DNA from 4 places in the Micromonospora sp. DT44 genome. Region 2 is predicted to be linked to each of the others. Evidence: riboswitches for the same ligand, from Rfam matches in the RefSeq annotation. Region 2 holds a riboswitch; each other region holds the start of a gene.
What was found. Region 2 has a riboswitch for cyclic di-AMP ahead of ACLQ25_RS20995 (coiled-coil domain-containing protein). Riboswitches for the same ligand answer to the same signal wherever they lie in the genome.

Region 1: it holds a riboswitch for cyclic di-AMP, as region 2 does, so the genes downstream of both, ACLQ25_RS07455 (NlpC/P60 family protein) here and ACLQ25_RS20995 (coiled-coil domain-containing protein) in region 2, are expected to answer to the same signal.
Region 3: it holds a riboswitch for cyclic di-AMP, as region 2 does, so the genes downstream of both, ACLQ25_RS06255 (coiled-coil domain-containing protein) here and ACLQ25_RS20995 (coiled-coil domain-containing protein) in region 2, are expected to answer to the same signal.
Region 4: it holds a riboswitch for cyclic di-AMP, as region 2 does, so the genes downstream of both, ACLQ25_RS00865 (C39 family peptidase) here and ACLQ25_RS20995 (coiled-coil domain-containing protein) in region 2, are expected to answer to the same signal.

What each region holds. Positions count from the first base shown of each region.
Region 1 is NZ_JBNCKS010000009.1:55,569-62,603, forward strand. Features, by position in the region: gene ACLQ25_RS07425 (hypothetical protein) at 1-259, shown strand, start outside; gene ACLQ25_RS07430 (phosphotransferase family protein) at 273-1,097, shown strand; tRNA gene ACLQ25_RS07435 (tRNA-Gly) at 1,153-1,226, opposite strand; gene ACLQ25_RS07440 (zinc metalloprotease) at 1,430-2,416, shown strand; gene ACLQ25_RS07445 (pyridoxamine 5'-phosphate oxidase family protein) at 2,486-3,034, opposite strand; gene dcd (dCTP deaminase) at 3,112-3,690, shown strand; gene ACLQ25_RS07455 (NlpC/P60 family protein) at 3,752-4,792, opposite strand; cyclic di-AMP (ydaO/yuaA leader) riboswitch at 4,805-4,940, opposite strand; gene ACLQ25_RS07460 (N-acetylmuramoyl-L-alanine amidase) at 5,176-7,035, shown strand, end outside.
Region 2 is NZ_JBNCKS010000036.1:51,465-58,499, forward strand. Features, by position in the region: gene ACLQ25_RS20970 (hypothetical protein) at 93-500, opposite strand; gene ACLQ25_RS20975 (hypothetical protein) at 640-780, opposite strand; gene ACLQ25_RS20980 (STAS domain-containing protein) at 1,158-1,520, shown strand; gene ACLQ25_RS20985 (SRPBCC family protein) at 1,794-2,246, shown strand; gene ACLQ25_RS20990 (hypothetical protein) at 2,277-2,780, opposite strand; gene ACLQ25_RS20995 (coiled-coil domain-containing protein) at 2,874-3,950, opposite strand; cyclic di-AMP (ydaO/yuaA leader) riboswitch at 3,956-4,087, opposite strand; gene ACLQ25_RS21000 (cation diffusion facilitator family transporter) at 4,200-5,117, opposite strand; gene ACLQ25_RS21005 (HelD family protein) at 5,226-7,035, opposite strand, start outside.
Region 3 is NZ_JBNCKS010000007.1:117,635-124,669, forward strand. Features, by position in the region: gene ACLQ25_RS06225 (heavy metal translocating P-type ATPase) at 1-203, opposite strand, end outside; gene ACLQ25_RS06230 (hypothetical protein) at 216-1,154, opposite strand; gene ACLQ25_RS06235 (heavy-metal-associated domain-containing protein) at 1,168-1,377, opposite strand; gene ACLQ25_RS06240 (metal-sensitive transcriptional regulator) at 1,473-1,769, shown strand; gene ACLQ25_RS06245 (heavy metal translocating P-type ATPase) at 1,773-3,812, opposite strand; partial or broken gene ACLQ25_RS06250 (YibE/F family protein) at 4,332-4,751, shown strand; cyclic di-AMP (ydaO/yuaA leader) riboswitch at 4,918-5,048, shown strand; gene ACLQ25_RS06255 (coiled-coil domain-containing protein) at 5,053-6,075, shown strand; gene ACLQ25_RS06260 (carbonic anhydrase) at 6,134-6,856, opposite strand; gene ACLQ25_RS06265 (helix-turn-helix transcriptional regulator) at 7,018-7,035, shown strand, end outside.
Region 4 is NZ_JBNCKS010000001.1:188,225-195,259, forward strand. Features, by position in the region: gene ACLQ25_RS00850 (acyltransferase family protein) at 150-1,349, shown strand; gene ACLQ25_RS00855 (hypothetical protein) at 1,482-2,015, shown strand; gene ACLQ25_RS00860 (hypothetical protein) at 2,193-2,963, shown strand; cyclic di-AMP (ydaO/yuaA leader) riboswitch at 3,249-3,389, shown strand; gene ACLQ25_RS00865 (C39 family peptidase) at 3,621-4,469, shown strand; gene ACLQ25_RS00870 (alpha/beta fold hydrolase) at 4,604-5,350, shown strand; gene ACLQ25_RS00875 (CDP-glycerol glycerophosphotransferase family protein) at 5,355-7,025, opposite strand.

The DNA.
Region 1 (7,035 bases), on a different contig from region 2:
CGTGCCGACACTCCCGGTCGACGCGGTGTGGCACTCGGTGTTGCAGCACACCGTGCCGTATGACGCCGCGTGCGAGCAGGTCGCCGGAGGCTTCGTGCACCACATCCCCATCCTGACCGAGGGGATGATGGACGGGACCGCCGTGACCTTCACGCTCGCGGCGCTGCACCGGACCGGTTACCGCGTCGACATGGAATTCTGGTACGGCGAGGCCGAATCCTGCTGCCCGCCCAACCCGCCGCAGCCCGGCGGCAAGTGACCAAGGGGTAGCCATGCGCCGCGAATGGGCCGCCCTGCCCGGGGCAGTCGTGAAGGAGATTGCCGAGCGCGTCGGCGGAATCATCGACGTAAGCCCGGCTCCGACCGGCAACCACGCCGAGATAGCGTCGACCGTCGTCGGCACGTCCCGCACGGTCTTCGTCAAGGCCGCCTCGACCGGGCTGAGTGTCCAAACGCTGCGCTACGAGCTGACCGCAACCAGGGCGGTCGACTGGTTCCCGCCGGCCGTCCTGTGGCACTTCGAGCGTGATGGCTGGTTGGTGGTGGGGGCCGAGTTGCTTGACGGCCCTCACCCCGACCTGTCTCCCGGAAGTCCAGATCTGGACCTGCTCCGGGTGACCCTGAAAGCACTCCAGGGCACGCCGGCCCCGCGCGGGACCTGGTTCACCCCGGCCGGGCGACTCGGATTCGCGCTACCCGATATGCAGGGCCGTACGCTCGTTCACTCCGACATCAACCCGACCAACCTCATCCTCACTCCGGCAGGGATACGCGTCGTTGACTGGGCGTGGACGACCGAGGCAGCTGCATGGGTTGAGCTGGCTCTACTCGTGCAGTGGCTGATAGGTAGTGGTCACAGCCCGGCGCAGGCCGAGGAGTGGCTGGCGCAGTTTCCCGCCTGGACCGCGGTCGGCGGCGATGCGCTCGACGCCTTCGCCGCGATGAACGCCGCGAAGTGGAACGTCAAGGCCGAGCAGAGGCCAGATGGATGGGTGCACGACCTCGCGGCGTGGACCGGCGAGTGGGCGAAGCACCGGAGCTCCCAGGCCAGCAAGTTGCAACTTATGCCAAACGGCTGCACGACAACCCAGCCTTGATCATGGAACGTCGAAGGCCCTGGCTGGACTGTCGTCCTGGCCAGGGCCTCGATCGTGGAGCGGGTGACGGGAATCGAACCCGCACTGTCAGCTTGGGAAGCTGATGTTCTGCCATTGAACTACACCCGCGGGCGGCACCACTGTACCCGAGTCGTCGCAGCCATGCACCCAGCCACCCCCACACGCCGACCGCCCCCGCTCACCTCCGAAGAAGTTTCCAGACGGCAACATATGGTCGTTCTCAAATGCGTCGATGAGTTGTAACGTCTGCCACACGTTCCCAGCCACGGCGTGACACACCCCCTGCCGCGCCGCCAGAAAGAGGTGGGCCCATGGGACTCCGTCCCAACCTGCTGACCCGGCGTGTCGCCGGTGTCGCGTCGACAACTCTCGCGCTGCTGCTCAGCACCGCTGCGGTGGGCGTCGTTCCGGCCGCTTCGGCCTTCTCCGCCGCACCTGGCGGCGCCTGCGCGGAGCCGGCCGACAGCCACGCCAACGCCCGGGCGAAGCCCGGCGCGGGAGCTCTGCACGAGCCCAACGAGCTGACCGCCAAGCAGGTCCGTGAGCGGGACGCCGACCTCGCGGCGGCGCTGCGCGAGCGGGCCAACTACCGGGCCGGCGCCGGCGCCACGACGCTGGCAGCCACGGTCACCATCCCGGTGGTGGTGCACGTGATCCAGGAGGACAGCACCCGGGCCGGCGGCAACATCCCCGACTCGATGATCACTTCGCAGATCAGCGTGCTCAACCAGGCCTACGCGGGCGGGACCGGCGGCGCGGCCACCGCCTTCGCCTTCCGCCTCGACAAAATCAACCGGGTGACGAACCCGTCGTGGTACCCGATCGTCGACGGCTCGTCGGCGGAGCGGTCGATGAAGTCGTCGCTGCGGGTCGGCGGCAAGAACACGCTCAACATCTACCTCGGTGAGTTGAGCGACGACCTGTTGGGCTGGGCGACCTTCCCACAGCGCAGGCTCAACAGCATGGATGGCGTGGTCGCGCTGAGCGAGTCGCTGCCGGGTGGCACCGCCACCAACTACAACCAAGGCGACACCGGCACCCACGAGGTGGGCCACTGGCTGAACCTCTACCACACCTTCCAGGGTGGTTGCGGCGGCTCGGGTGACGGGGTCAGCGACACCCCGGCCGAGGCGTCGCCCGCGTACGAGTGCCCGACCGGTCGGAACACCTGCTCGGCGACCGGCCTGGACCCGATCACCAACTTCATGGACTACACCTACGACTCGTGCATGTACCAGTTCACCGCTGGTCAGGCGAGCCGCATGCTGACCGCGTGGAACGCGTACCGCGCGGCCTAACTCCTCGCGTACACCAGGTGCCGGCTCCGTCACGACGGAGCCGGCACCGGCGTTTTTCGATGGCCGTGGTCAGGCGGCCGTGCACTGGACGTCGCGGCTGCGACGGGTCGGGCGCGTCTGCGGTACGGGGGAAGCCGCGGCCGCCGCGGGCGGGGTCTGCGGATCGAGCCAGACCTGCACGGCCGGACGCCCCACGGCGATGCCCAGGCCGTGCTGGTCGCGACGGGTCAGCATCGCCACGTCGACGGTGAACTCGAACAGCCGCCAGTCGGCCCGCGGCTCGGCCCGGGCGCTCTGCGCCAGCCGGGCCACCCGGACCGGGTCGGTGACCGGCCAGGCGTGACCCGCCACGTACGCCTCGTCGTCGCTCTCCTCCGGAGGGAACGAGTGCAGTGCGTATCGGCCGTCCCGTTCGAGGTCCCGGCGCTTCGGCGAGTCGATGATGAAGCAGAACAGACCCTCGTCGGTGATGACCGGGGAGACCGGATGGACCCGGGGCCCACCGTCGGCACGGACCGTGGCCAGATAGCCGAAGCCCGGCCCGTACTGCTGCAGGAGAACGCGGATGCCGTCGGCGAGGCGGGGCTCGTCGGCGGCGAAATCGGACCAGGAAGCCATGCGGGCATTCTATCGAACAAATGTACGAGGAGCGACCTCGACACGCTGGTCACCGCCCACCTCGCTATGGTGGTCCGATGCTGCTCTCCGACCGTGACCTGGTCTCCGAGATCAAGGCCGGCACGCTGGGCCTGGAGCCGTTCGAGCCCACCCTGGTCCAACCCTCCAGCATCGACGTACGACTCGACCGGCTGTTCCGGGTCTTCAACAACCATCTCTACACCCACATCGATCCGGCCATGCAGCAGGACGACCTGACCTCGGTGGTCGAGGTGCCCGACGGCGAGCCGTTCGTGCTGCACCCGGGAGAGTTCGTGCTCGCCTCGACTCTGGAGGTGATCTCGCTCGGCGACCAGCTCGCCGGCCGACTGGAGGGGAAGAGCTCGCTGGGCCGCCTCGGCCTGCTCACGCACTCCACCGCCGGGTTCATCGACCCGGGCTTCTCCGGGCACGTCACGCTGGAGCTGTCCAACGTGGCGAACCTACCGATCACCCTCTGGCCGGGCATGAAGATCGGTCAACTCTGCATCTTCCGGCTCTCGTCGCCCGCCGAGCACCCGTACGGCTCGGTGGTCTACGGGTCGCGTTACCAGGGTCAGCGGGGGCCGACGCCGAGTCGTTCCTGGCAGAACTGGCGCGCCTGGCCGACGCGTTAGGAGACGACGCAGGGCCCGCCGCGAGCGGATCGCGACGGGCCCTGACTGCGTCCCGCGTCGGTCAGCCGGGGCGACCGTAGCTGTGGACGGGCCCGTCGTCGACCTTCTTCATCTTGACGGGCACACCGGCTTGGGAGGCGTGCACCACCCAGCCGTTGCCGACGTACATGCCGACGTGGTGGATGTCGCTGTAGTAGAAGACCAGGTCACCGGGGCGCAGGTCGCCCTTGCTGACGTTCTTGGTGACCCGGCTCTGCGCGGCGGCGTTGTGCGGCAGCGACACACCGGCCTTCGCCCAGGCGGCCAGCATCAGCCCGGAGCAGTCGTACGACTCCGGACCCTCGGCGCCCCACACGTACGGCTTGCCGATCTGCGCGCAGGCGAACTTGACCGCGATGCCGGCACCGCCACCCGGGTAGCTGGCCGGGCAGGGCGCGGGGCGCAGCGAACCGCCGCCGCCGCTGCCGTACACCTTGAGGCGCAGCTTCTGTAGCCGGTCGATCTCCTCGTTGATCTGCTTCTTCTTCGCCGCCAACTGGGCCTCGGTGCGGGTCAGCTGGACCACCATCTCGTCCAGCGGCGCCTTCTGCCGGGCCAGCTCGTTGCGCAGGTCGGCGACCTGGCGGACGTCCTCCTGCTGGTTGTGGGCGAAGCGGTCGAGCATTTCGAGCTGACCGACCATCTCGCTGGGCGACCGGCTGCCGAGCATCGTGTTGACGGTCGACAGGTTCTCACCCATGTACGCGCGCACGGCCAGCGCGCTGACCTTGTTCATCGCGGCGTCGACCTGGCGCTCCAGCGGCCCGATGCGGGCGGCGAGCGCGTCGGCCTGCTTGCGCTTGAGGGCCAGGTCGGACTGGGTGGCGTTGTGCCGCTCGATGATCGGTTCGAGCTTGTTCCAGTCCTCGTCGATCTGGCGTTCGATCTCGGCGACGGACGGGTCGGCGTGGGCCACCGTGGCGCTGCCCGTCAGGACGACGGCGACGCCGACCAGGGCGGCGAGTGCGGTGGTGAAGCGGGACCAGCGTGGACGCGGCACGGTCGACGTCGGGTCGGCCGGAGCCGACCGTCCGAACGACGGCCGCGGGGCTTGGAGGGCCACCGGGTTCCGTACTCCTTCTTCCTGACCGCCTACCGGGTTAGCTGACGGGTTCGGGCGGGAAGTGGGCGCCCTACCGCAGGAACTGCGGATTCACCCCGAGGAACCTGGGTCCCCGGCTCGCTCGCGAGCGACTCGGCGGTGTCGGTCCGTTACCGCCCGGGGTGGGCAGACCTGCTACCGGGCCGACGAAAGACCAGAGTAGAGACGGCCGTTACCGATCCGCAACCCGTGCGGCCGTGACACTCCGTACCGATTGCAGCGGGCCATCGGGCGGATGTGAAGATTTCCTTCCGTACGTTTCGAAACATGGAAAGGTATTGACGCGGACTCCCGGGCAGGACGAAGGTGACGGCACCGACACCAGTTGACATGTAGGGAGTTCGATGAAACGTCCGACCCTGCTCGCCGTCGCGCTCGTCACCGCCACGGCGGCCGTACCGCTGCCCGCCGGCCCGGCCACCGCGGCCCCCGCCGCCGACCGCCAGCAGCAGTACGCCGCCGCGGCGACCGAGTACGGCGTACCCATCGACGTACTGCTCGGCGTCTCCTACCTGGAGTCCCGCTGGGACAGCAACGCCGGCACGCCGAGCACCAGCGGCGGCTACGGCCCGATGCACCTGACCGACGCCCGGCAGGTGGCCGCCCTACCGCGGAGCGGTCATCACGACGCCCCGGGCGAGGATCCGCGCGGCGACGAGTCCCGTCGTGCTCTCGCACCGGCGCCCGCCACCGGGAACGCGCCGCCGAGCGCAGCACTGCAGACCGTGGACGCCGCCGCCGCGCTCACCGGCGCCACCGCCGAGGCGCTGCGCACCGACCCGACGACGAACCTCCGGGGTGGGGCGGCGCTGCTGGCCGCGTACCAACGGGAGGTCGGCGCCCCGGTCGGAGTCGGCACCGACCCGGCCACCTGGTACGGCGCGGTGGCCCGCTATGCCGGCGCGGACAGCGCCGATGCCGCGGCGGCCTTCGCCGACGAGGTCTTCACCACGATCGGCGCCGGCGAGACGCGGGTGACCGACGACGGCCAGCGGGTCACGCTGCCGGCCCGGGCGGTACGACCCGAGCGGTCCTGGCTGGACCGACTGGGACTGCGGCGACTCGCCCGCCCGGACGGGTTGGAGTGCCCGAGCACGGTGTCCTGCGAGTGGATCCCGGCACCCTACGCGGCGTTCGGCGACGGCGACTACGGCAACCACGACCTGTCCGACCGGCCCGACCGGCAGAAGATCGAGTACATCGTCATCCACGACACCGAGGCGAGTTGGGCGACCACCCTGCAACTCGTCCAGGACCCGACCTACGTGAGCTGGCACTACTCGCTGCGCTCGGTGGACGGGCACATCGCCCAGCACGTCAAGACCAGGGACGTCGCCTGGCACGCCGGCAACTGGTACGTCAACGCCAAGTCGATCGGGCTCGAACACGAGGGCTTCGCCGCGCAGGGCACCTGGTACACGGAGGCGATGTACCGGACGTCCGCGAAGCTCGTTCGGCACCTCGCGCTGCGGTTGGGCATCCCGCTGGACCGTCAGCACATCATCGGCCACGACAACGTGCCCGGCACGACCGCGTCGACCGTCCGTGGAATGCACTGGGACCCGGGGCCCTACTGGGACTGGACGCACTACTTCGACCTGCTGCACGCCCCACGGCTGGACACCGGCACCCCGGCCACCGGGCTGGTCCGGATCGACCCCGACTACGCGACCAACCAGCCGGCGTTCACCGGATGCGTCACCCCGGGGACGCCGTGCGCGCCACGCGGCTCCTCGTCGGTGGTGCTACGCACCGCGCCGGCCCCGGACGCGCCGCTGGTCAACGACATCGCGCTGCGCCCCGACGGCACCCCGAACACGATGGACGTGTCGGACCACAGGGCCCGCGCGTCCGCCGGCCAGACGTACGCCCTGGCCGGTCGACAGGGTGACTGGACGGCCATCTGGTACCTCGGGCAGCGGGCGTGGTTCCACAACCCGGCGTCCGCGCCGACGGCCGCCTGGACCGTCGGCATGGTGGTCACGCCGAAACCCGGCCGGGCCACGATCCCCGTCTACGGGCGGGCGTACCCGGAGCAGGCGGCCTACCCGGCCGGCGTGCCCTACCAGGCGATCTCACCGTTGCAGTACACCCTCGCCGCCGGCCAGCGCTACGCCGTCGGCGCTGTGCTGCCCGGCGAGTACTACCGGGCCAGCACGTTCGACGGCTCCTCGCCCGGCGACTGGACGGTGATCCGGGGCCAG
Region 2 (7,035 bases):
GGACCGGGCGTAATTCCGCCCAGCACCGCCACCGGTACGCGAGCGGGCCCCGCCGACGCGATGTCGACGGGGCCCGCTCGGTGTACCGGTGGCTAGTCGTCCAGGCCGACGGGGGAGTTGGGGCGGTCGACGTCGACGAACTCGACGTCGTCCACCGCGCGATCGTCCCGACTGCCGGCGGCGCGAGCGGCGGAGCCGACGGCCCAGCCGACCGCCGCGCCGACCAGCGCGGCGCCGATCAGCAGCGTCCACGGCAGCGCCGGCTGGCGTCCGGCGAGCGCGTCGAAGGCGCGCGACGCGCGACGCCGTGCCTCCTCCGCCGCCGAGCCCACCAGGTCACCGGCGCCGTCGGCGAGGTCGCCGCTGCTGCGACGGGCCGACCGCGCGGTGTCCCGGACGCTGTCGCCCGCGGAGCTGACGGCGGAGAGCAACTGCTCCCACGCCTGGTCCGCGATCCGCTCCGGCTTACTGCGCCGGTCCAGCAGGTTGGTTCCGAACATCGTGGTTACCTCCTCAGGTGCCGAAGCCGCCGGCCACTTCGGACCTCGGCGTCCGTCCAGCGCGACACGGTTCGCTGACTGCGCAGTGCCCCGGGCCGGTCGCGCGCAAACCCGGCCCCGCGTGGCGCACCCGCCGGGGTCAGCGCACCGCCACCGCGGCCACACCGCGGGCGAAGTCGTCGTCATCGTCGTCGTCGTCGTCTCCGCCGCCGAAACCGCAGGCCAGTACGAGGGCGAGTAGTAGACCGACGCCGGCCAACCCGGCCAGTCGCTTGATCATCGAAGGTCCTCTCCGTCACGGTGGGTGTCCCGGGCCGATGCTAGGAAGCGTCGGCAACCACGCTGGCGGGTCCGACCGCGACACGCCGGTCCCACGCGGGGCGGGTGTACGGGACGGGACGGATGTCGGGCTTGCCGGACCGCGACCGCTACCCTGGTCCGGCGACGCGTCGGTTCCGACCGAGCGTCGACTGATCAGATAACGAAAAGTATTGAATGATCAGATGCCGAAAAGTGGGGATATGGGCGACTTTGTCCGCTCGGATCCGTGAATTGCTCATCCCGAGGGGTGGCGACCGAGGCCGTTGGAGGAATACTCTCGGTCGCGGCCCGCGTACTGATGAGGCGCCCGGGGGACGGGCGGGTGGAGGTGCTCGCGTGAGCCTGTCGATCGTGAAGTCGGTCCTGTCCGGTGGTGTCGTCGAGATCGCCCCGCGGGGTGAGATCGACGTCGACACAGCGTACGAGGTGCGTGAGGCCATTGCGGAGGTGCTGGCCAAGAGCCGCCCGCTCCGCATCGAGCTGAACATGAGGCTGGTCACCTTCATCGACTCCGTGGGCATCAGCGCCATGGTCGCCGGCTTCCAGACCGCCGAGGTCAGTGGCGTCAAGCTGGCCGTCACCGAGCCGAGCCGGTTCGTGCACCGTCAGCTCTGGGTGACCGGCCTGCTCGGTCTCTTCGGCGCGCCGGAGCCCTACTTCGCCGGGGCCGCCACCCCCGAGGTGCTTCCCGGCGCCTGAGGCGCGGGCTGCCACCGTCAGGCCTGCTCGTCCAGACCGGTCAGGGCCACGTCGGTCACCTCGCTGACCGCCCAGATCGCCGTGACTGACGCGTACCCGGCCGTCGGCGTCCACGGCGGCGTGTCCCTCTTCGTCACAACCGGTGATTTCCCATCAGCCGACCGTGGTGGGAACGCTGCGCGAATGCCGGGACAACGCAGGGTGTCCGTCCGGCCGTTGCCACCCCGCGCGGCGTACGGGACGATCGTGCGACCAGCGACGTCGGGAGACGGTGTGCTCAGCAGCGATACCTTCAGCTACTCCGTCCAGGCCCGCTGCTCAGTCGCCGAGGCGGCGGCGCTGTTAAGCGACCTGACCCGTCAGGGTGAACTGCATCCCCTGATCGTGCGGGTCCGCGAGGTGCCGCCCCGCCCGGGCGCCCGCGCCAGCTACACGATCAACGACAGGCTGGTCGCCGGCCCGCTGCGCTTTCGCACCACGTACCACGCGGACATGCTGGTCAGCGAGCCCGACGAGATCGTCACTGTGGCCCGTCAGTGGCCCGCCACCACGGTTCGCAACCACACCCGGCTGCGCGCCGAGCCGGACGATCTGGTCCGCATCGACGTCGACATCACCCTGCGCGCGCCGACACCCCTGTTCCGGTACGCCTTCAATCAGGCCCGCGCCGCCCACCTCGCCCTGGCCGCGCGCCTCGGCGCGGTCCTCGACAACCCCGCGCCCTGAGCCCATAAGCCGTCGAGGGTGGCTGCGCGATCAGGCGCGCGTCGCGCCGACCGCCGCGCTGCGGCGGGGTTGGCTGGGTCGGCGTCCCCAGGGCTTGTACGTCGACAGCACCGTCGCGATGATCATGAGACTGGTCGACACCGCGGGCGCGATCACCAGGTCGGCGCGATCCCGCGCCGGTAGCGCGGCGCCCAGCGCGCCGGCGTGCCGCAGGTTCGGGGTGAGCAGGAACAGCACCAGCCCGACCATCACCGTGGTGATCACGAGCTTGATCACCACCCAGCGGTAACGCAGCAGGCCCCAGGGGGTGAGCAGCGCGCTGGCGACACCGACGAGCCACACGAGCACGCTCAGCGGCGCGAAGAGCACGGTGCCGACGAGCCCGGCGACCGGGTAGACCACCGCCGGGTCGGCGCCGCGCTGTGCCGCGATGCCGAGCGTGAGCAGCACCAGGTCGGCCCCGAGCCAGCCGAGAGACGTGACCAGGTGCAGGGTGAGCAGGGCCTTGCGGGTGCGGGGCGCGATTCGCGGCATACCCGAATGCTCCCGGTCCGACCCCGCGTGGTCGTCCGACCAGCGACGACGTCCGGGGTACGCCCGCTGACGTACCCCGGACGGCGTCGGTGGTCAGTACACCGACAGGTGCACGTGGTTGGTGTGGTCGCTGGAGGGGTCGCCGTTCCCCCCGCTGTACGACTTCCAGCCGCTGCTGGGCAGCCAGATCTGCTTGAACCAGATCACGTAGAGCACCGCGAGCCGATCCGAGTTGCGGATGAAGTACGCGGCCAGGTTGTTGCCGTACGTCTTGTCGCCGCCGCTGGCGATCCCGCCGAAGCCACCCTTCTGCGCGGCGAAGTCACAGGCCCGGCCCTTGGGGTGCTCGCCCGAGCCGCCGTTGCGGTGACAGGAGACGTACCGGGTGAAGCCGGCGGCCTTGGCCTGGTTGAGCGCGTGCAGGGTGCGGGGGGTGATGCAGCCGCTGGCCGGGGTGGGGTCGTTGATGCTGCACGACTCGGACGGCCAGGAGCCGTCGGAGTTGCGCGGTGCGGGCTGGGCGTTGGCGGTGGAGGTGCCACGGTTGGAGCCGGTGTCGGTGTCGGTGTCGGCGCTGGCGCGTGCCTTGTCGTTGGCGACGGTCAGGGCCCGCTCGGCCTGCTCCTTGCGCTTGGCCATCACCTCGACCTGCTTACGCTGCTCCCGGATCTCGCCGTCGAGGGCGACGCGGGTGCGGTTCGCCTCGTCCCGGATCGCGTGCAGGTCGCGCAGCACCCGGTCCTCGTTCGCGGCCACCGCGTCGAGGGCGGCCGCCCGGTCCATGAAGCCCTCGGGGGTGTTGCTGTTGAGCAGGGCCGAGACGGTGCTGAGCCGGCCGGTGCGGTACGCGACGCCGGCGATCTCGCCGACCTTGCCGTTGCGTACGGTCATCTCGGCCTCGGTGTCCTTCAGTTTGACCGCGAGCTGCTGTTGCCGCTGGATGGAGGTGTCCAGCGCGCGCTTCGCGTCCAGGTAGCCCTTGCTGGCCGCCTCGAGCTGGGCCCGTAGCGCCGGGGTGCCGCCCTCCTCGTCGCCGTCGGGCGCGGCGGCGGCCCGCAGGCCGCCGGGTGCAGCGGCGGTGGCGGCGCCGACTGGAAGCGCGACGCCGAGGGTGACCATCATGACGATCAGTGCCGCAAGCCGGGCGGCGGGTGGTCGTGCTGGTGCCACTACGCATGTCCTTCCGTCAGCCGCCGACCGGGTTAGCTGACGGGTTCGGGACGGAAGATCCCTACCGCTGACGCGGATGCACCCCAGGAACATGGTTCCCCGGTTCGCCCTGTCGGGCGATTAGGCGACGGCCGCCACCGGCGCCGGGAGGCGCCGCCGGGTGGTGGCCGGGACAGAGCCTACCGGTGCTGGTGGGGTCTGTGCAGCCGATGTTACGGAAGGTGCCTGCACCTTCACGAAGGATGACGGTCACCACTCGACGGAACCGCAGGCGCCCGGGGCGGCACCGGGCTCGGTCTGCAGCGTGGCGTGCTCGATGCGGAAGTCGTCCCGCAGGGCGGTACGCGCCGCGGTGAGCACCGCGCCGACCTCCGCGCCGGGCGCCATGGTCAGGTGCGCGGAGGCCACCTCCATGCCCGAGGTGAGCGTCCAGACGTGCAGGTCGTGCACCTCGACCACGCCGGGCACCGCGGCCAGTCGGTCGTGCACGGCGGTGACCTGGAGGTGTTCCGGGGCGGCCTGCACGAGGATGCGTACGGCGGCCCGCCCCAGCCGCCAGGTGCGCGGCAGGATGAACACGCCGATCGCTACCGCGACCAGCGGATCGGCCCACCACCAGTCGGTGACGGCGATGAGCAGCGCGGCGCCGATCACGCCGAGCGAGCCGAGCAGGTCGCCGAGCACCTCCAGGTAGGCACCCTGGAGGTTGATGCTCTCCCGGGCGCCGGCGCGCAGCAGCCCGAAGGCGACCACGTTCGCGAGCAGGCCGAGGATGGCCACCGTGAGCATCGGACCACTGAGCACCCGGTGTGGGTCGCCGAACCGGCCGATCGCCTCGATCACCACGTAGATCGCCACGCCGGAGAGCAGGACGGCGTTGGCCAGCGCGGCGAGCACTTCGAGGCGGTAGAGCCCGAAGGTGCGTTGCGGGTCGCCGGTGGCCCGCCGCGTAGCGGTGATCGCGGCGAGCGCCATCCCGATGCCGAGCACGTCGGTGAACATGTGCCCGGCGTCGGAGAGCAGGGCCAGTGAGCCGGTGTGGAAGGCGGTCACCGCCTCGACCACCATCAGGGCAGCGAGCAGTCCGAAGGCCGCCCAGAGCCGTCCCCGATGCTGGTGGGCGGCGTTGGCGACCGAGCCGTGGTGGTGGTCATGTCCTGCTCCCACGAAACCCACCCTCCGACGCCGCCCGGGACGCGGTCAAATATATGCTCACATCGCTATGTGTGCAAGTGTAAGGCGAGGGCCGGCCTACGGGCGATGCCAACGCGACGGTCAGCCGGTCGGGTCGACGGTGGTGAGCCGCTGAGTGGCGCGGGAGAGCGCCACGTAGAGCGTGCGTACGCCGGAGCCCGGATCGGCCCGGATCTCGCTGGGGGCGACCAGCACGACCCCGTCGTACTCCATGCCCTTGGCCTCCAGGCTGGTCACCACCTGCAAGCGCGTCGAGCCGAGCGCGTCGAGCCAGCCGGCGACCTCGTCGCGGCGGGTGACCGGCGTGATCACCCCGACCGTGCCGTCGACCTCGCCCAGCAGGCCGGTGGCCGCCTGCACGGCCGCGGCCTGGAGCCCGGCGGGCGGCACCACCAGCTCGACCGGGTCGACGCCGGTGGAGCGGACGGCCCTCGGCAGGGGCAGGTCCGGGTAGAGCCGGCGGATCTCCGCCGCCGCCACCGCGAAGATCTCCGCCGAGTTGCGGTAGTTGGTGGTGAGCGTGAACTCGTGCCGTTTGCGTCGGCCCAGCGCCTGGTCGCGGGAGCGGGTCAGCTCCTCGGGGTCACCGGTCCAGGCGGTCTGCGCCGGGTCGCCCACCACCGTCCACGAGGCCAACCGCCCACGCCGACCGATCATCCGCCACTGCATCGGCGAGACGTCCTGCGCCTCGTCGACAACCACGTGCGCGTACTCCCGGTAGTCCTCCGGCCGCTCCCGGGCCGCCGCGCGGGCGGCCCGCTGCCGGTCGGCGGCGGTGCTCAGCTCACGGACGCCGCCCGCGAGCTGGAACGGGTCGCGTCGGGCCCGCGCCGGTTTCACCGGCTTGCCGAGCAGCGCGTCCAGCTCGTCGAGCAGCGCCACGTCCGCGATGGTCAGGCCCGCAGTGTCCAGACTCTGGTACGCCGTGCCGAGCAGCCGGATCTCCGCGCCGGAAAGGATCCCGCCGGCGTACCGGCGCAGCCGTTCCGGTCGAGCCAGCCAGCCGAGCACGTGCCGGGGGTGCAGGCGTGGCCACCAGGCCTTGAGGAACTCCCGGAACTCCGGCCGCTCGGCGATCTCGCCCTCGAAGGCCCGCTGCTCGGGCAGCCGGCCGATGTTCACCCGCCGGGCCTGCGCCCACAGCGCGGCGAAGACACCGTCGAAGCCGGCGCGGCGAACCTCGTTGCGCCGGGCGCCCCGGTGCAGCGCGCGGTCCCGGATCGCGTCCAGCTCGCGGCGGTCCAACCGCAGCAGCCCTCCCCGGTAGAGCAGCCGCAGCTCGCCAGGAGCCCCCGGCGCCGCGTCGCGGGCCGCCCGTTCCAGCACCCGGCGCATGCGCAGCGAGCCCTTCACCGCCGCCACCTCGGGCGGATCGGTTCGGGTGGCCGTCATCCCGGGGAACAGGGTGCCCAGCGAGTGCAGGGTCGCGGTGTCCTCACCGAGCGACGGCAGCACCGAGGCGATGTACTCGACGAAGACGGTCGACGGCCCGACCACCAGGATGCCGCCACCGGCGTACCGGCTGCGCTCGGTGTAGAGCAGGAAGGCCGCCCGGTGCAGGGCGACCGCCGTCTTGCCGGTGCCCGGGCCGCCCGCGACGATCGTCACCCCGGAGCCGGGCGACCGGATCGCCTCGTCCTGCTCCCGCTGGATCGTCGCCACGATGTCGCGCATGCCCCGACCGGTCGCCCGGGAGAGGGTGGCCAGCAGCGCGCCGTCACCGACGACCGTCATCTGATCCGGGGCGGCCTCCGGATCGAGCAGGTCGTCCTCGATACGGGTGACCCGCTCGCGCTGGGACTGGATGGTGCGGCGACGCACCACGCCCAGCGGCTGCGCGGGGGTGGCCTGGTAGAACGCCGACGCGGCCGGCGCCCGCCAGTCGACGACG
Region 3 (7,035 bases), on a different contig from region 2:
TCGATCAGGTCGTCCGGGGTGACGTCGTCGGCGTACCGGACGGTCGCCTTCTCGGTGGCGTAGTTGACGGTGGCGCTCACCCCGTCCATCCGGTTGAGCTTCTTCTCGACCCGCGCGGCGCACGCGGCGCAGGTCATCCCCCCGATCGCCAGTTCGATCCGGTTCGGCGCCTCGGGCAGCGGTCTGCTGCTGGTGGTGGTCATCGTCCAGTCCCGTCAGTCGTGCCCGTGCCCGGCGGTGCCGTGGTCGGCCCCGCCGGTCGGTGTCGGCTCGCCCGTCGCGGCCGGGGCAGCGCCCGCCACGATGGTGAACTCGGCGGTGTGGACCCGCCCACCGTGCTGAAAGTCGAGGTAGAGCCGGTAGGCGCCGGCCGAGGGCACCTCGGCGTGGAAGGTGACGGCGGGGCCGGGCGGGGTGTGTCCGTCGCCGGGCGTCCCGTCCGGGTGCACGTGCAGGTACGCCAGATCGCCCCGACGCAGCGCCACCAGGTGCCCGTACGCACCCAGGTAGGGCTCCAGGTCGGTGACCGGTTGCCCGGCACGGCTCACCGTCAGGGTGAGCGCCGAGGTCCGGCCCGGCTGCGGCGTGCCGGCCAGGGTGACGGTGTAACCGTCGACCGTGGTGCTGGCCGCCGGGGCGGGCAGCGTCCGCTCGGTCAGCTCGCCGGGGACGGTCACGTCCACGCCGAGGGTCAACGGCTCGCCCCCGGTCGGGGTGAAGTCGGCGAACGCCCGCCACTGCCCGGCGCCGGCCAGCGGGGTGGCGACCCGCCAGGTGCCGTCCGGGGCGAGATCGGGGTGGACGTGCCGGAAGCCGGACAGGTCCCGGCGGGCGACGATCAGGTGCATCCGTTTGTCGTGCGCCACGTCGTACCTGGTGACCGGCCGACCGTCCGGCCCGTCGATCCGGAAGGCGAACTGGCCGGCGGGCGCGCTGAGGTGTTGGAGCGTGTAGCCCCGGTCGGAGACGAGCAACCCGCCGGGAACGAGGTCGGCCACCTCGCCGCTCGCGGTGGGGCCCGAGGTGTGGGCGACGTCCGGCCGACTCTGCGCGACCGGGTCGGCCGGGTCGACCACCCGACCGACCCCGTACGCCGCGCCGAAGACCGCCGCGAGACCGAGGGCGAACGCGCCCAGCCTGGTCAGGGTGGTCATCGCGGACCTCCGCTCACGCCTCGACGAGGTCGTAGCCGGCCTCGTCGACAGCGGCCCGGACGGCCTCGTTGTCCACGGGCTGCTCGCTGCTGACGGTGACCTGGCCGGTGGCGAGGTCGACCCGCACGTCGCGTACGCCCTCGATCGCGCCCACCTCGGCGCTGACCGCACTGACGCAGTGCCCGCAGGTCATGCCCTGCACCTGGTACGTCGTGTCGACCATCGGACGTCTCCTCTCGTAGTACCGGTACCCGGTGGGGGTATGACGGCAGGAACGGACATTACCATACCCCCCAGGGGTACGCTATCCTCGTCGCCATGACCGCACCCACACCGATCCGCGGGTACACCGCCAGCAAGGACCAATTGCTCGCGCGCCTACGCCGGGTGGAGGGGCAGGTCCGGGGCATCGAGAAGATGGTCGACGAGGACCGCTACTGCATCGACGTGCTCACCCAGATCTCCGCGATCCAGGCCGCGCTCGACAAGGTGGCCCTCGGCCTGCTCGACGGGCACGCCCGGCACTGCATGCACGAGGGGGCAGCCGAGGGCCGGGCCGACGAGATGGCCACCGAGATGATGGCCGCCGTCGGCCGACTCATGAAGCGCGGCTGAACGTCACGTCCGCTCCGGGTCGAGCCGGACCCGGCGCAGCAACTGCGCGTTGAGCGCCACCACGATGGTGGACGCGGACATCAGCACGGCCGCCACCGCCGGGCTCAGCGCCACCCCGGCACCGGCGAGCACCCCCGCCGCCAGTGGCAGCGCCACCACGTTGTAGCTCGCGGCCCAGGCCAGGTTCTGCCGCATCTTGCGGTACGACGCCCGGGAGAGCCGGATCACGGCCCCGACGCCGCGCGGGTCGGACGACGCCAGCACGACCCCGGCGGACTCGATCGCGACGTCGGTGCCCGCCCCGATCGCGATGCCCACGTCAGCGCGGGCCAGCGCCGGCGCGTCGTTCACCCCGTCACCGACCATCGCCACGGTCAGCCCGCGCCGCTGGAGTTCCGCCACCCGGCTGTCCTTGTCGGCCGGCAGCACCTCGGCGAAGACCTCGTCCACCCCGGCCCGGAAGCCGAGATCGGCGGCGACCGACTCGGCCACCGACCGCGCGTCCCCGGTGATCATGGCGATGGTGCGGACGCCATCCGCCCGCAGCTCGGCGATGGCCTTTCGGGCCTCCGGCCGCACCGCGTCGGTGAGCGCGAACGCCCCGAGCACCGTGTCCGGCAACCGCAGGAGATACAGCACCACGGCACCGCGTGACGACCAGCGGCCGGTCGCCTGCCGTACCTCGTCCGGCAGTGGTCCACCCCGCTCGCGCAGCAGGGTCGGCCCGCCCACGGCGTACTCCGTACCGTCGACGGTGGCCCGCACCCCGCGGCCCGGAAGCGAGCGGAAGCCGTCCGCACGGGCCGGCCCACCCGTCCCGGCCGCCGCCACGATCGCCCGGGCCAGCGGATGTTCGCTGTCGGACTCGACGCCGGCGGCGATCCGCAACGCCTCGTCGCGGTCCACGCCGGGGGCCGTCACCAGGTCGGTGACCTCGTGCTCGCCCCGGGTCAGCGTGCCGGTCTTGTCGAACAGCACCGCGTCGACGGTCCGCATGCGCTCCAACGCGAGCCGGTCCTTGACCAGGATCCCGCTTCGCGCCGCCAGCGCCGTGGAGAGCGCGACGACGAGCGGGATGGCCAGGCCGAGCGCGTGCGGGCAGGCGATCACCAGCACGGTGACGGTACGCACCACCGCCTCATCGGGCTTACCCAGCGCGGTCCAGACCACCAGGGTGAGCACGGCGGTACCGGTGGCCACGTAGAACAGCGCGGCGGCGAACCGGTCGGCGAGCAGTTGAGCCTGCCCGCCCGAGCGCTGCGCCTGCGCGACCATGCGCTGGATGCCCGCGAGCGCCGTCTCGTCGCCCAGCGCCTCGACACGGACCCGGATCGCCGAATCGGTGGCGACCGTGCCGGCCACCACCCGATCGCCCGCCGACCGGGCGACCGGGCGCGACTCACCCGTGATCATCGATTCGTCCAACTCCGCGTCGCCGTCGACGACCCGGCCGTCGGCCGGCACCCGACCCCCGGGCCGGACCAGCACCACGTCGTCGACCCGCAGCCCGTCGACCGGCACGCGCTCGACCCGCCCGTCCGCCGCCACCCGCTCGGCCTCGTCGGGCAGCAGCGCCGCCAGTGCCGCGAGCGCCCCACGGGCCTGCCCGATGGCCTTCATCTCCTGCCAGTGCCCGAGCAGCATGATGGTGACCAGCGCGGCCAGCTCCCACCAGAAGTCCAGGTCGAAGGCACCCAGGCTGGTCGCCAGCGACGCGGTGTACGCCACGGTGATCGCCATCGCGACCAGCAGCATCATGCCCGGCGCGCGGTCCCGGATCTCCCGTACCGCGCCGACCAGGAACGGCCAGCCACCCCAGAGGAACACCACCGAACCGAGCACCGGCCCCACCCAGGAGCGCCCTGGCACGTCCAGCCGGAGCCCGAGCCGGTCCACCACCAGGTCACTGGTCAGCACCACCGGCACGGTGAGCACCAGACAGACCCAGAACCGGCGACGGAACATGGCCGGGTCGTGCCCGGCGTGCTTGTCGTGCCCGGCGCGCTTGTCGTGCTGTCGGTGCTCGGCGGGTGGCTCAGGCATGACCCCACCATCCCGCCCCGGCCGGGGCGGTGTCGGCGGTTCGACTCCCCCGACACGTCCGCACATCCTGCGTCACCCCGGGGCGCTGGTTAGCATCGTCCGGCGATGACCCACCGGATCCCGCCGCCGAGACGGGCGACGGCGCTGCAACAGCGCGGCCCCGTACGGCGCCGACCGGGTCACTTCATCACTCTCCGTGATTGCCAGGTCGTCAGGCGGCGAACCGACGCGCTCGCGCCCACGTTCGTCCGGCGGAACTGAACCGCACAGGCCGCCGGCACGTACCCCGCACCGGATCGTTGGGAGTCTCTCGCATTGGGTTCCGACCACAGCCATTCCGCTCGTCCCGCCCCGCCCCGCCCCGGGTACGACGGATCCTCGTCGCGACGGTGGTACCGCTCTTCGTGGCCACCGTCGTCGCCGCCGTGGTGCTGTGGCCACGGGACGGCGCACCGAAGAGCGGCGGTGGCGCGGATCTTCCGCGCCACCACGGCACGGTGACCCGGATGGTGACCGAACCGCGTCGGCCGGGCCCACATCGCCTCCACCGTCAACACCATCGTCCTGGCGTACGCGGGCGCGTCGCTGCCGCTGCTGCTTCTGCTCACCGCCGACTCGCGCCCCATCGGGCAGATTCTGACCAGCGAGCTCCTCGCACAGGAGATCGTCCGCAGCGCGGTCGCCACGCTCGGCCTGATCGCCGCCGTACCCCTCACCACCGGGCTGGCCGCAGTGGTGACCGCAGCCGGGTCGACAGCCACGCCCGGTGCGGACGCCGTGCCACCGCGCCCCCGCGCGGACCGCGCGGAGGCGCTCGCCGCTCTCAGTTCCCCGCCGGCGGATCGGGCCGACCGGCCCGATCCACAGCGGAACACACCCCCATCCACCGCCACCACCGGGTGGCCAGAGCCGAACAGGAGCACGGATACGGCATGGTGACACTCCTCAGCGTGACCGGATCGGGCACCCGCCCTGAGAACCGCGTCACTGGTCACTCAACGCCATGGCGAAATGACGCTTTTAGTCGGCATCAGGACGTAGCTGAGGCGGTGGACTCTCGGGTAACCTCGCTGCCGGTCACCGACGAAGGCGCGCAGCGGCGCCTGCGGTGCCACCGCCCAATCGCCAACCGGCGAGCCGGGGACCCAGGTACCTGGGGTGAATCCGCGACAGCGGTAGGGGCCACTTCCGCCCCGAACCCGTCAGCTAACCCGGTCGGCGGTCGACGGAAGGGAAGATTGTGACGGCACCCCTACGCCGCTGGTTGACGCCCGTGGTGGCCGTGTTCGCTGCGCTGACCGTGCTCGCCGGCCCTCTCCCGGCCCACGCCGCCCCGACGACCCCCACACCGTCCGGGCACGAGGAGGACGGCGACGAGCCCAAGCTGCTCACCGACGTCATCGAGCAGACCAACCGGGACTACGTGGCGGCCAAGTCCAAACTGGACAGGTCCAAGAAGCGGCAGCTCGAACTGGCGGCCGAGGTCGAGCGGGCGAAGGCCGACCTGGCCGCGCTGGCCCCGCAGGTCGCGCAGATCGCCGCCCAGTCGTACCGGACCGGACGGGTCGGCGCGATCGCGATGCTGCTGGAGGCCGACGCACCGGACTCGTTCGTCCAGCGGGCCGCGGCGCTCGACGAGATGAACATGGTCAACGAGAAGAAGCTCGCCGAGGTCAACACGGTGAAGTCCCGCGCCGAGGAGGCCAAGCTGGCCCTCGACGCCGAGGTACGGGAGCAGCAGAAGCAGACCGCGCTGATGGCGAAGGACAAGCGCGACGCGGACAAGGCGCTCGCGCTGGTCGGCGGCGAGGGCTTCACCGGCGGCCTGGTGGACGCCACCTCCCCGGTCGCCCGGATCGGCCCGGGTCGCACCGCCGACGGCGACTGGAAGGCGCAGTCGTGCAGCGAGAAGGACCCGACCACCTCCGGCTGCGTCACGCCGCGCACGCTGCACGCGTACAAGGAGGTCAAGCGGGCCGGGTTCAACCGGTTCGTGGGCTGCCACCGCAACGGTGGACCGTACGAGCACCCGAAGGGTCGCGCCTGTGACTGGTCGTTGCAGAAGAGCGGCTTCAGCCCGTGGCACAACAACGACACCCGGATGTACGGCAACAACGTGGCCGCGTTCCTCATCCGCAACGCCGACCGGCTCGGCATCTACTACGTGATCTGGAACCGGCAGATCTGGTTCCCGGCGACCGGCTGGAAGTCGTACAGCGGGCCGTCGAACCACACTGACCACGTACACATGTCGCTGCTCTGATCCGACGCTCAGCAGTGCGAGGGCCGTCCCGCCGTCCGGCGGGGCGGCCCTCGGCGCGTCAGGCGGCGGTTGTCGCGGCCGGGTCGTCCGAGGGCTCGTCGCCCGTCGGGGCTCCGTCCGGTACGGGGGTCACGGGTCGCACCGCCCCGGCGGCGAGCCGGTACGACATCCCGACCACCGCGCACCGCCCCCGCGCCACCTCGTCGGCCAGCACGGGCGACTGCCCGAGCAGCGTCTCGACGGTCTGCGCGATGTGGATGTCGACGATGCCGTCGATGTCGTGCACGCCCTCGGCCGTGGCTCGTCGCAGGCTGGGCAGCACCGCGTCGACCACCGCTGGGAGATGTCCCGGTGGCGCGATGCCGGTGGCCGCCGATTCGCGCGCCGCCTGCACGGCGCCGCAGGAGTCGTGGCCGAGCACCACCACCAGCGGAGCACCGAGGACGGCCACCGCGTACTCGACGCTGCCCAGCACCTCTGGCCCGGTGGTGTGCCCGGCGGTCCGGACGACGAAGAGGTCACCCAGCCCTCGATCGAAGATGATCTCGGCGGCCAGCCGCGAGTCGGAGCAGCCGACGATGACCGCGAAGGGGTGCTGCCCGTCCGCCACGGCGGCCCGGTGCCCGGCATCCTGGTTGGGGTGGCGCGGCTCTCCGGCGACGAAGCGACGGTTGCCGGAGACCAGCTCGGCGTACGCTCGGGCCGGCTCGGTGGCGACCGGCGCCTGCTCGACGGTCCGCTGCGTGCCCCGCTGCGCGCCGGGCGTACCGGAAGGGCTCATCCCCGCACCTCGTCTCCACGCGTTTGACCTGCTCAATGGTCTTTTGAACCGGGCCGGCGGCGGGCGCTGGCTCGCGCTCAACGGTCACACGCACGCCAAGATGCGTCAAGATATGCGTGATTTAGATTTCATACGTTGATCCCGGAAAGGCGGCCCCCACGATGGCGAGCACGACGGCC
Region 4 (7,035 bases), on a different contig from region 2:
CCGCCCGGTTCACCCGGGAGTGACCCGGTAGGGTGCCTCGGTGCGGTCCTGCCGGGCCGTCGCGGGCGTCGTCGTCGCGCCGTCCGACGCCGCGGGCCCGAGGAGGAGGCGTACGTGCTGGTGACCCTGCGAAGCGTCGGGACCCCGGCATGACGAGCACCACCGACGCGCCGACCGCGCCGCCCGCCCCCGCCCGGCTACCGTCGCTGACCGGGCTGCGGTGGATCGCCGCGCTGCTGGTGTTCGGGTTCCACGCCGGGACGATGCGGATCATCGCCGAGCCGGACTACAAGGCCGTGGTCGACGCCCTCTTCACCCTCGGCCTGTCCGGCGTGCAGTTCTTCTTCATCCTCAGCGGTTTCGTGCTGGTCTGGTCGGCCCGCCCGGGCGACTCGCGGCTGACCTTCTGGCGTCGACGGGTCGCGAAGATCTACCCGAATCACGTGGTGCTGTGGGCCGCCGCGCTGCTGGTCGCCTGGTGGTTCGCCGATCCCGTCCTGCCGGCCGTCGCCGTGGAGAACCTGCTGCTGTTGCAGGCCTGGGACCCCCGGCTCGGCTGGTTCTACAGCGTCAACACGGTGAGCTGGTCGCTGTCCTGTGAGTTCTTCTTCTACCTCTGTCTGCCGCTGGCGCTGCCCCTGTTGCGCCGGGCGCGACCCTCGGTGCTCTGGGCGCTCGTGGTCGCGCTGCCGCTGCTGATCCTCGCGCTCTGGCCGGTCCAGCACCTGGTGCCGGAGGCGAGCCGCTGGTGGTTCACCCAGATCTTCCCGCCGGCGCGGTCCCTGGAGTTCTGGCTGGGCGCGGTGGCGGCCGAGCTGATGCTCCGGGGCCGGTGGCGCGGGCCGGGCCTGACCGCCGCCACCGCGATCTTCGTGGGCACCTGGGTGGCCGCCGCGCAGTGGATCCGTGCCGAGTTGTGGACCACGCTGCTCGCCGTCGCGTACCTGTTGGTGATCACCGCGGCCGCCGACGCCGACGTGCGCGACCGGCGCTCGCCGTGGCGCTCGCGTCCGCTGGTCTGGCTCGGCGAGGTCTCGTTCGCCTTCTACCTGGTGCACGTCCTGGTGATGACGAGCGTGCTCCGGCTCAGCGGCGACTGGGGGACCGGTTTCCGGGGTTGGCGGGGCCCGGCGGTGGTGCTCGGATTCCTGCTCGTGAACCTGGTCCTCGCCGGGTTGCTGCACCGCTGGGTGGAGACACCGATGATGCGCCGGCTCGCGCCACGTCGCCCGGGCCGCCCGCCGCTCGTTCCCCACCAGCGCACCCCGGAGACCGCAGGTGGTGACGCGGAGGTGCCCGGCGAATCCGCCCGCGCGCCCGCGCCGGATCGCGCTCGATCCCGGTTGTAGACGGCCGCGGTTGCACCCACCGGAGCCGGCTCACGCCACCGTGTCCACGCTGGTCGGAGGGGGGTCGGCGCGGCGCAGACCGACACGCCCGTCGCCGATGCGTCCGGGCGGTCCCGACGGTAGCGTGAGGACGTGCTCCCGGTCGCGCTCACCTGTCCCCTGTGGTGGGTGGCGCGCTGGGCGGCACGGGTCCTGACCAGCCTCGCCGTGCTGTCGCTCGCCCTGGGCGCGGCCCCGGCGCTGCTGCCGGCATCGACCGCTGCGGCCGCGCCGCCCACCATCGGGTCGCTCGCCCTCGCGGAGCCGCTCGGACCGTCGACCGCGGCCCTCTCCACGGTCCTCACCGACCGCGCCGCCTCCGACCGCGCCGCCTCCGACCGGGCCGCCTTCGACCGGGCCGCCTTCGACCGGGCCGCCTTCGACCGGGCCGCCTTCGACCGGGCCGCCTTCGACCGGGCCGTCCCCGACCGGGCCGGCGAGGAACGAGCCGCAGAGGTTGGCGCTGACGCCTCCGCGCGGTCGGTCGACCCGCAGCCCGCCCTGCACGGTGGTTCGGACGCGCTGCCCCGCCCAATGGCGGGCGTGACCTCGGCGCCCACGGGATCGGAGCAGCCCCTCCGAGCCGCAGGCTCGGCCAGTCGGGCCCCCCGCGCCCCGCCGGCCTAGCGGGTCAGTCACCGGGGCGGCACGCCGTCCCGCGAGCGCCGGAGTATGGCGCGCCGGGATCTCCACCATCGGCGGCGCCGCCGGGCCGAGCGCCCCGTCACCACACCTGACGACACACCGCCCGCACCCGCCCGTGCGGCATCCCATCGCTTACGTCCTCACGCCGAGGTGTCGATCATGGAAACCGTCGTCTTCTACCAGTTCCTGACCGAGGTGCCCCAGGCCGCCGCCATCTGGTCGGCCCTGTTCCTGCTGGCGCTGACGATCCTCGCCGTCCTGGTGGCCCGCCCGGAGCGGGACTCGCCAGCGGCCGACCCCACGCCGCCGACACCCACCGCCCGCGAGATGGCCGTCGCCGAGATGGCCGACCTGCGCCGGTACGCCGAGGAGGTGGCCGTGGCCGCCGCCCGGGCCGCGCGGACCGCCCGGCGGCGGCGCGCTGACTGGCTGGTCGCTCAGGACGAGGCGCAGCGGGCCTGGACGGCGTACGACGAGGCGGACACGGCCGCCCGTCGGGTCGCCGGTGCCGGGGCGTTGCCGACACCGCGTACCCCGCACACCCCCGCCGAGTACGCGGCCCGGGAGCGGTACCTGCACCGTGCCGCCATGGCGGCGCACTGGCGGGGGGAGTTGACCATGGCTCAGCTCGGCGACGTCTTCGGGCATCGCCGCGGCTGGGACCCCCGCCGGCACCCGGTCGAGCAGGAGACGCTGCTCATCCGGGCGATCCGTGACGCGAGGCTGGCCGAGCACCGGACGGCCGTCGAGCGGGAGCGGTCGTCCTGGCGGGACGCCGAGGTGGCCGCCGAGTCGGCGCGCGTCCTCGCCGAGGAGGCGTACGCGGCGGCGGTCCGGTCGCGGCCGAGCCCGGCGTTCTCCCGGCGCACCGCGACGCGGCCGTCGCGTACGGACCTCGTGGCACGCTGGCGTCCGGCCCGGGCCGGTTGAGCCCGATCTGTTATGTGAGGCGGGTCACCGGCAGCGGAAATCGGGCGGTCGGCATCATCGGCGGCCATTGTGCCCGCGATTGTGGCGGCGTTGCCGGCCACCTGTCCGGTTGTCGCCCGCAGGTGCCGCCGGAACCGGTTGTCCCATCGAGTCACGTCAGCGGCAAAACGCGCAGAAATTGCTGGGCCAATCGATGTTTATGCAGGTGGGCGCGGCTTGGCAGAGTGCGCACCGGCCAGTACTGTCGTCCCGTCCGGTGCGGTTACCGATCGCAGGAGGCGACGCCGCGCCGACCCGCTCAATCGTGATCAACGAACCGGGGACCCACAGTAAGTCCGGGGTGAATCCGCGAGCCACGGCCCGCGGTAGGGCGATCTTCCCGCCCGAATCCGTCAGCTAACCCGGTAGGCGGTGACGGAAGGAGTTCCATCCTCGTGCAGCACCCCTCGACCCTTGCACTGTTCCCCCGCCTCCACGGCGTCGCGGTGTCCCCGCTCATCCGCCTCGTGACGGTGAGCTGACCCCCCGGGTCACCGCACTTCCCGCCCGGCCGCGCCGGGCGTACCCCTGAGCGGTCCACCACCCGCGGGCCCCTGCCCGCGCGCTGGCGCCTGCCCGGATACCGGTCGAGCCCGGTGTGCCGCTCACCCCCGAACCGTGGAGGACCCCGTGAAGCACACCCTGAAGCGCCAGCTCCGTCGCCTCGCGACCGAGCGTCCGTACCAGATCGTCGCCGCCTCCGCCGCGGCCCTCGCGATCGCCACCACCGCCGGCGCCCTGGTCGCCGGCGCCGACGACGCCCCGGACGGCCCGCGCACCCCGACCACGGTCGCCGAGATGCGCAGTGACACCGTCGCCTCCCGTGGCGAACTCCGGTCCGCGGCCCCGTCGGCGAGCGTCGCGCCGAGCACCGCCGCCCCGGCCACCAGCGCCGCGTCCCCCGCCGCGAAGGCCACGAGCAACCCGGACGTCACCCGGAAGCCGACGCCGCCGAAGCCGCCCGCGACGAAGGTGCTCGACTACGCCTACGAGGCGCAGAACACCTACTACAACTGCGGCCCCGCGGCCACCCGCAACGCGCTCAGCGCCAGCGGCATCGACCGCACCCAGGAGGAGCTCGGCGCCGAACTGGGCACCACCGAGATGGGCACCAACTCGGCCGAGGACACCACCCGGGTGCTCAACGCCGAGGTGAAGGGCTCCCCGTACCGCACCCGCATGTTCGCGGGCACGCCCAGCCCGGCCCAGATGGACCGCCTTCAGGCCGACGTGGTCAAGGCCATCACCGATGGTCGGGGCGTGGTGGCAAACGTCGCGGGTGACGCCATCGACACCGAGGGCGGCTATCACTCCTACGGCGGTGGGCACTACATCGCCGTCGTCGGCTACAAGGACAACGGCCGTACCGTGCGGATCGCCGACTCGGCGAACGCCGCCGACCCGGCCTACTGGATCACCACGATCGACCTGGCGAACTGGATCGCCACCCGGGGTTACTCCGCCTGACCAACGCGCGACACCCCACGACGCCGCGGGCGCCGTCTCCCACGAGGGGCCGGCGCTCGCGGCGTTCCCGTGTCGGGGCGCGACGCCGGTGAAGGGCTCTCGTACCGGGCCGCGAACCGTGGGAGACTGCGGCCGTGGTGGATGAATCGGGTGGTCAAGCCGGCCGTGAGCCGATCCTGTTGCTGCTGCACGGCATGGGGGCGACGGGTGACGTGTGGCTGCCCTGGGCGCCACTTCTGGAGCACCACTGGCCCGGCCGGTGGCTGGCGCCCGATCTCGCCGGTCACGGTTGGTCGGCGCCGCTGTCGTCGTACTCCTTCGAGGGTTTCGCCCAGCGGGTCACGCAGGGCCTGGCCTCCGACGACCGCATCGTCGTGCTCGGGCACTCGCTCGGTGGCGTGGTCGGCCTGGCGCTGGCGGCCCGCGCCGCCGGTCTGCCGGTGGACGCGGTGGTGGGCTTGGGCATCAAGGCCGTCTGGGCGCCCGCCGAGCTGGCCCGCGCCGCGGACCTCGCCGCCCGCCCGGTGGGCTGGTTCACCAGCCGCACCGAGGCCGCCCGCCGCTATCTGCGGGTCGCCGGCCTCACCGGTCTGGTCCTCCCGGACCACCCGATGGTCGACGCCGGTCTGCGTCAGGTCGACGGCCGGTGGCGGCTCGCGATGGACAACGCCGCGTTCGCCGTCGGTGCGCCCGACCTGGCCGCGCTGCTCGCGGCGACCGACGTGCCGGTGGTGCTGGCCCGCGGGGAGCACGACCCGATGGTCACGGACGCGCAGCTCAAGGAGTACGGCGTACCGGTCGCCACGCTGCCCGGTCTCGGGCACAACGCGCACCTGGAGGATCCGGCGGCCGTGCTGGCGTTGCTGGACCCGTACCGCTGATCGGTCAGGCGGCTGCGGGCGCGGGCAGTTCCCGGGCCGACGTCAGCTCGCGGCGGGCGGCGGTCAGGAAACCCTCGGCGTACGACTCGGCCGGGAAGTCGCCCAGGTAGCGGCGGCGGGTGACCCAGCGGGCATCGGCCAGCGGGTCGGTGTCCAGCAGGGCCGTGAGTACGGCGTCCACGTTGGACATGTCGCGCCGCAGCACGTAGCCCGAGCCGGCCAGTGGAAAGCGTTCGGTGAACCGGTCGCCCTCGTCACCCATGTCCGTGACGGCGTACGGCTTGCCCGAGTAGAGGTAGTCGGAGATCACCCCGGAGACGTCGGAGAGCAGCGCGTCCGAGCGGTTGACGCAATCGGTCAGGCTCAGCTCCCGGGCGGCCGCGCCGAACACGTGCTGCCGGCCGGTGCGGGCGCGGTCGACGGCCAGCAGTTCGGTGAGCCGGCCCAACTGGCGTGCCGACGCGGGGTTCTGCGTCGTGTACGGATGGGCCCGCAGGATCACCGTCGCGCCACGCCCCAGCAGCCGCCGCAGCAACTCCTCGGCCACGGGCAGCGAGCAGTAGTCGGCGTCGGCGTGGTGCCCGGTCCAGGTCGGGGTGTAGAGCACCATCGGGTGCGCGAGGCCCCGCGTCGGCTCCTGGCGTACCTCGATCGACTCGACCTGGGGACGGCCCACCACGACGAACTTCTCCGCCGGGATCTGCACCCCGGCGCGGGCGTACCGGTCGATCGCCGCCGGCCCGGCCACGAAGATCCGGTCGAAGATGCCCGAGACCGGGTTGGCGCTGGGCGCCTTGTCGCTGTCGCCGTGGTGCAGTTGGACGTGGGTGAGCTGGGTGAACCGGATGCAGTGGCTGTTCTTCGCCCCGTGGTTGACGTAGAAGGCCACCCGCAGGCTCGGCACCAGCGCCTCGTCCATCGCGCGCAGCGTGGGGCAGTAGACCACCGGCGCGTCGGTGGCCGCCGCGATCGGCGCGACGAACTCCGGCTCACGGACCAGCACCAGGAAGGGCCGGCCGATCCGTTCGAGGTACGGCAGCCACATGGTGACCTGGTACTCGGAGCCGGGCGGCGCGGAGAAGTAGAGCAGGAACTCCGGCTCGTGCCGGCGTAGCGCGCGGGCGACCTGCCCACCGCCGGCGGCCGGACGGAACCGTCGCTTGGCCAGGTCCAGCGCGACCGCCCCGGCGGCGGCGGCCACCAGCAGGCTGGCGGCGAGCGCCACGACGGCCGGCAGGGTCAACGCGGCGGCGATGGCCACCACCGCGAGCAGGCCCAGCAGGGCGACGCCGAGTCGGTCAGCGATCAGCGGGGTCCAGGCGCGTACCGGCAGGTTGGCCGCCCGGATCTCCAGGTTGCCCGCGGTACGCAACGGCCCCACCAGCAGCACCAGCCCCAGCAGGACCAGCGCCGTCGCGGCTAGCGCGGGGTCGAAGCCGTCGTCGAGCCGTCGGGAGTAGCCGACCAGGACCGCCGCGGCGATCAGGGCGGTCTCGGCCACCAGGTCGGCGGCCGGTCGGATCCGCTGCTCGGCGGCCGCCGCCACCAGCGCGGCGACGGCCAGCGCGAGGCCCCACCTGGTGCTGCCGGTGAGGGCCAGCACGACGAAGGCCAGCACGGCGAGCCCGGTGCTCAGGCACCGGGCGGCCACCTTGCGAACCAGGTCACCACGCATGTTGCTCCGA